DNA from 2 places in the Lactobacillus gallinarum genome. Region 1 is predicted to be linked to the other one. Evidence: predicted binding sites of a transcription regulator. Region 1 holds the regulator's gene; the other holds the start of a gene.
The links. Region 1 encodes HrcA, which represses chaperone genes, less so after heat shock. Its sites were predicted from a motif close to TTAGCACTCNNNNNNNNNGAGTGCTAA; they were not measured.

Region 1 (3,434 bases):
ACTAAGACCTTTTCATCTTGGTCTTTGTTTAAACCGAAGGCTAATGCTGAAGCAGTAGGTTCGTTGATAATTCTTTGTACATTCAACCCAGCGATCTTACCAGCATCCTTAGTAGCTTGACGTTGTGCATCGTTAAAGTAAGCAGGAACAGTGATAACTGCATCAGTTACCTTTTCACCTAAGTAATCTTCTGAGAACTTCTTGATGTATTGTAAAATAAATGCAGAAATTTCTTGTGGTGTGTATTCCTTGTCGCCAACCTTAACCTTGTAATCAGCTTCACCCATGTGACGCTTAATTGAAACAATAGTGTTAGGGTTAGTAATAGCTTGACGCTTAGCTACTTCACCAACTTGAATTTCACCATCTTTAAAAGCTACTACAGATGGAGTAGTACGGTTACCTTCTGGGTTAGTAATAATCTTTGGTTCTTTACCTTCAAGAACTGCAACTGCTGAGTTAGTAGTTCCGAGGTCAATACCAATAACTTTTGACATGTATAAACTTCCTCTCCTATTGAGCAACTACAACCATTGCTGGTCTTAGTGTCCGATCTTTATATTGATATCCTTTTTGTAAAACCTGAACAACGTGATCTTTTTGATCATCATTTTCGGCTGCTACAGTTTGAACAGCTTGATGCAATGTCGGATCAAATTTTACGTCTTCAGCTTCAATCTCAACGATGCCATGTTCTTTCAATGCTTTAGTTAATGAATCAAGCGTCATCTTAACGCCCTTCTTCAGTTGCTTGGAAACATCATCATCGGCTTCTACGCTTAAAGCTCTCTCCAAATTGTCTACAGCAGGCAAAATATCTTTAGCTAAGCTTTGAGATTCATACTTAATAAGTTGAGCTCTTTCTTTTGAATAGCGATTTTGCATATTTTGAATTTCTGCTTCGCTACGAAGATACTTATCTTCAAGCTCCTTATTCTTATCTTTTAAATCAGCCAATTCTTTAGCTAATTTTTCATCATGTTTATCATTTTTTGCTTCCTTACCTTCAGTTGCCTTTTTCTTAACATCCTTAGGTGTTGAAGCATTTTCTTTTTCATCTAAATTCTTTTCACTAGGAAACTCTTCTTTACTCACGGCTAACCTCCTCTATTATTGAAATTTACCGTAATAATCAAGTAACTTCTTGGCTAATTCATTTCTGAAGTATTCTAGAAGCCCTATCATTTGAGAATACGGCATATTTGTTGGCCCAAGTAAAGCTATTGTTCCTTTACCATGGGAGCCGACACTATATTCAGCTGTCAGCAAACTATAATTTTTTAATAAATCATTCGGCAATTCAGATCCTAACTTTACCTTAACTGGGTATTTTTCAGTCTTAGGATCAGCCTTAATATTCATCAAATTAGAAAACAAATTATCTCGATCAATTAATTCATAGAGTGAACGTATATCATTTACATTATTCTCAGTTGTATTGTTCAATAGATTAATTTGTCCATCAACATACATCTGCTCACTAGCCGCATCTTTTAACACGTCTTCAACTAAGCTAAATAATTCGTTAGCATGATCACTACCTAATTCGTTTTTAGCAAGTTCACTTAGCAATGAAACATTAATTTCCTTTAAACTCTTGCCAACTAATTGGTCATTAATCATTCGAACCGCTTTTTCAATTTCTTCACCATGAATATTATGTGGTAAAGCATAAACTTGATTTTGGACATTGCCATCACTCGTCACTAGAATTGCCATCACTTGTCTAGAAGACAGGGGAACAATCCTAAAACCTGTAATTTTAACATCCCTACTCTCAGGTCCTTCAGCAAAAGCAGTGTAATTAGTTAAATCAGATAAAATGCGTGCTGCTTCTTGTACGATTTCATTCACCTGATGAAAAGGTCGATCTAATTGTGTCCCAATCGTGTTATAAACAGACTCTGGCAACTGAAGCGGTTCAACTAAATTATCAAGATAATAACGATATCCATCACTTGACGGAATTCTTCCGCTAGAAGAGTGTGTCTTCTCAATTAAGCCTTGATCTTCTAGGACCGCCATTTCATTTCGAATAGTAGCGCTTGATACTTTAATTGGTAACTGCTTCATCACCGTCTTAGAGCCAACAGGCTCATGCGTTTGTGTGAAGTCTGTAATAATTGTTTTTAAAATAAGCTCTTGACGCTCGGTCAACATAATAATCGCCCTCACTTTTAGCACTCGTAATTCTCAGGTGCTAACAATTAATATGATACTATAAATTAGCAGAAAAACAAGAGGAGTGCTAAAATTTCTTCAAATTATTTCAAAAAATAAAAACTGAAGAACTTAGTTCAAAATTGCTAAGTTCTTCAGCTTCTCGTTACGCATTACTTCGTGCTTCTTGTGCAAAATAATGTTCAATTTCTATTTGGTCTTTCTCTAATTGTTTTTTCAATTCTTCAAGGCCGCTAAATTTAATTTCGCCTCTAGTATATTTATACCATTTAATTTTTATTGGCTGATCATAAATATCCTGTTTAAAATTAAATATATGTGATTCAATAAAAATTTGTTCAGGTTGGCCAATCGTTACATTATAACCGACACTAGTCATAGATTCATACCACTTTCCAGCTACCTGCGTTTTAGTGGCATATACTCCTATTTTGGGAATTACCTTATGACTAGCCCAAAGTAAATTAGCTGTTGGGAAGCCTAATTTATGGCCATTTCTTTTACCATGACCAACGATCCCGCTCATCACATAATGGTGACCCATTAATTGAAAAGCTAATTCCATCTTACCTTCCCTAATTGCCTGTCTAATTTCAGTTGAACCTATTTTTTTACCATTAAAAATCTGCTTAGGCATAACGAAAATTTCAAATCTATCCTTCGCAAATTTTGGTAAATTCTTCATATTAGCAGTCTCTTTAGGACCATATGTATAATCAAATCCAGCTACTACTGTATCTGCATTGAGTTTAATTATTACATTATCTACAAAACTCTGTGCATCTATCTCGCTAAACTTTTTAGTAAATGGCATTACGGCTAGATAATCTACACCTAGTTCTGCCATTTTATCTGCCTTTTCATCTAAAGTTTCTAAATACTTAAAGTCTTTTTTGGCAGCATAAATTTCCTTCGGATGACGATCAAAAGTTAATACTACTAATGGTAATTTCTTTTGATCAGCTATTTTTTTGGCTTTATTGATTAAGCGTTGATGACCTAAATGAACGCCGTCAAAAAAACCTAAGGCTAGAATAGTTTTTGAAGATATGGTATTTTCGCTAACTGGATAAGTTAAATGAATGATTTTCACAACTAATCCCTTCATTTCAGTTATTCATTTTGAATCAACATTAAACTTGGGCGATATAATTTTCCCTTATTCTCATAAATCGCCTTGACTTTTTTATTGTACCTTAATGCGACTTTTTTAGCATCTATTTCTAACGAAATACCTGCTCCATTTTTCACTT
Region 2 (3,434 bases), on a different contig from region 1:
CATTATTTTCTTTTTTATTTGCTTTATCCGCCATTAATAAACCTCATTCATAATAATGCTTTTTAAACATTTTATATTATACATCATGCACAAAAAAAGGATATTCCCTCGGGAATATCCTTTTAATTTAACTAACTAATCTTAGTCTTCCTTTTTGTCTTCAGCCTTAGCTTCGTCTTCCTTAACCTTTTCTTCTACCTTTGGAGAAATGTCGAAGATTGCTTTGCCGTTCAAGTACAAGTGCTTGTCGTCAGCAGTAAATTCAACCTTCTTAGTGTCAGGTTCTCTTAAGATCAACTTAGCAGCTGGAGTTTCAAGGTTTTGTTCAACAACTCTTCTAAGTGGACGAGCACCGAACTTCTTGTCGTAACCCTTTTCTGCCAAGAATGCCTTAGCTTTGTCTGAAACTTCAACAGTTACACCCTTCTTAGCAAGTACGTGGGACATCTTCTTCAAGTAAATGTTGATGATCTTGCCCATGTCTTGTTCAGTAAGTGAGTTGAATGGAACGATTGCATCCAAACGGTTCAAGAATTCAGGTCTGAAGTAGTTTTCAAGAGCTGAGATTAACTTGTCTTGGTCAACCTTGCCGTCTTCAAGAAGCTTGTCTGAGAAGCCTGCGTTTGAAGTCATAATCAAGATAGTGTCTTTGAATGAAACGGTTCTGCCTTGTGCGTCAGTCAAACGACCGTCATCCATAATTTGGAGAAGTGCGTTGAAGACTTGTGGGTTAGCCTTTTCAATTTCGTCAAACAAAATCAATGAGTATGGTTGGTGACGAACTTTTTCAGTTAATTGACCACCTTCACCGTAGCCAACGTAACCAGGAGCTGAACCGATTAACTTGTTAACAGCCATCTCGTCTTGGTATTCACTCATGTCCAAACGGATTAAGTGGTCTTTGTTACCAAATAATTGGATAGCTAATTGCTTAGCAAGTTCAGTCTTACCAACACCAGTAGGACCAGTAAGTAAGAATGAACCAGTAGGACGATCGCTGTCTTTAAAGATTTGCTTACGAGCAATAGCGTCAGTAATTACATCAATTGCTCTGTCTTGGTCAATAACGTTTTGCTTTAACTTCTTAGCAAGGTCTAAGTTCTTTTGAGCTTCGTCAGCGTGGAGTTCGCTCATAGGAATCTTAGTCTTTTGCTCAATAATTTCGTAGATGTCTTTCTCAGTTACTTCTGGAATATTCTTAGTGTCTACGTTCTTAAGTTGCTTTTCAAGGTCAGCAATCTTGTTCTTAATTTCGCTAGCCTTGTCGTAGTCTTCAGCCTTAGCAGCTTCTGACTTCTTAGCTTCAAGAGCATTGATTTGATTCTTCAAGCTCTTTTCATCAGTTGGTTGTACAAGCAAAGCCTTCTTAGCACCAGCTTCATCCATCAAGTCAATGGCCTTGTCTGGTAAGTAACGACCTTGAATGTATCTTTCTGATAATTCAACAGCTAGTTTAAGACTGTCATCACTGTATTTTACGTGGTGGTAATCTTCGTACTTCTTCTTTAAGCCTTCCAAAATCTTGATAGCTACATCTGTAGTTGGTTCAGGAACTTGAACAGCTTGGAATCTACGTGATAAAGCTGGGTCCTTTTCAATTCTTTGGAATTCGCTTGTAGTAGTAGCACCGATTAACTTCAAGTCACCGCTTGCAAGAGCTGGCTTCAAGATGTTAGCAGCGTCACCATTGTTGTTTTCTGAATCAGTTGAACCAGCACCAACAATGTTGTGCAATTCATCGATGAATAAAACAATGTTAGGATCACTCTTGGCCTTGTCGATAACCTTCTTTAATCTTTCTTCAAAGCTACCACGAAGACTTGAACCAGCAACCATGTCATTGATGTTTACTGAAATAATGTGCATGTTAGCCATCTTAGCTGGCACATTGCCTGAAGCAATTCTTTCAGCTAAACCTTCTACAATAGAAGTCTTACCAACACCAGCAGGTCCGATTAATACAGGATTATTCTTCTTACGTCTTGATAAAATTTCAATAACGTTATCAATTTGTTCGTCACGACCAATAACTGGGTCAAAATTATTCTTCTTTGCTTCTTCAACTAAATCTACGCCAATTGGTTTTTCATTTGGTTGTTGTGGGGTTTGTTGAATGGTTTGAGGAGCTGAACTCATATTGCTTGAGTAATTAATAGGAATTGAACCTGAATTACCGTTGCCACTTCTTCTGCCAAAGTCGTCATTAAAGAATGAGCTGTTCAATTCGTTAAATAAGTTGTCAAAATCATTGTCAAAGTATGCCATATCTGCAAACACTCCCATCATAAACTTGATTTTTAGCACTCAAAGCATTTAAGTGCTAATTCATTACATTTATAAGTATAGCAGGTTATCCACAGATTGCAAGCATAGATTTAAAAGTTTTCCACATTTTTCTTTTAATTTGTGATGTTAATCTAAAAAAGTAATAAAATCGTTGATATATAAGCGCTTATATTGCTTCACAATATATAAAGATTTTATTAAGAAGGATGAAATTATACGCTTAAAGGATTATTGGGTGTAAAAGTTTTCCACAGGATGAATATTAATCCTGCTCATTTTGTCCATTTTTATCGTTATCTGACTTTTTTCCTTGTCGCGATATTACTTGATTATTCTTATTCTTAATTGGTTCTAATAAATATTGTTGAATAACCTGGACTACTTGTTGATTTTGAGGCAAATCAGAGTGATCAGCCTTATCCCCAGTGATTGTCATCGCAGTATAACTCTTTACTTGCTTTTGAAAAATATACTTTCCTGCTGCAACACTAGCTTCTGGGACGATCCCATCTGACTCATAATTTTTGCCTCCAGATACAGAATACACCACTAAGCTCTTAGGGAGTCTATTTTTGCACTTAATAAAATCTTCCAACATTTGCGTTTTATGGTTGATATTCTTTTCGCTAAAATTATACGGCGTTCCTACTGTCATTAAACGCTTCATGGTAATTTCATCCGAATAAGTTGAATAATAATGTTCTAGCCAGTATGTCCAAATTAGACCACCATTAGAATGACCAAAGGCCTTAAAATTATTAAATTTATAATCCTGTGAAATAGCTTCAAAGGCTTCATCTAACCATTCTGCTTGTTTTTTGATATTGCTATAACCGTCCTTATTGTTTTTAAAGCCAATAATAATAAATGGTTCATTATCATTTTTATTAATTGAGCCCGAATACGACAGATTACCATTAGTTGAAACGTTGATTTTCAACACGCTATGTTTAGTTGGAGTGTTTTGATTTAATAATTTAACCAACTCATTAAAACGTTCAGTACTCGCACTGGATCCAGGCACCATGATTACCGGTGACAAGGCAGATTTCATTCTTTGTGCACGAGCTTGGTTATCTTTTTCCATCCATTTATAACCAGGAATAGCGAAAACCATAACTACTAATAAAACAAGGGCAATCCATTTT

Region 2: the regulator HrcA is predicted to act here: its motif matches at 2,298-2,324, upstream of B5E95_RS07305 (ATP-dependent Clp protease ATP-binding subunit).

What each region holds. Positions count from the first base shown of each region.
Region 1 covers NZ_NFKZ01000002.1:111,815-115,248, reverse strand. The annotation lists gene dnaK (molecular chaperone DnaK) at 1-497, opposite strand, end outside; gene grpE (nucleotide exchange factor GrpE) at 514-1,095, opposite strand; gene hrcA (heat-inducible transcriptional repressor HrcA) at 1,111-2,160, opposite strand; gene ribF (riboflavin biosynthesis protein RibF) at 2,327-3,289, opposite strand; gene truB (tRNA pseudouridine(55) synthase TruB) at 3,295-3,434, opposite strand, start outside.
Region 2 covers NZ_NFKZ01000021.1:7,952-11,385, forward strand. The annotation lists gene lepB (signal peptidase I) at 1-34, opposite strand, end outside; gene B5E95_RS07305 (ATP-dependent Clp protease ATP-binding subunit) at 142-2,265, opposite strand; gene B5E95_RS07310 (alpha/beta hydrolase) at 2,549-3,434, opposite strand, start outside.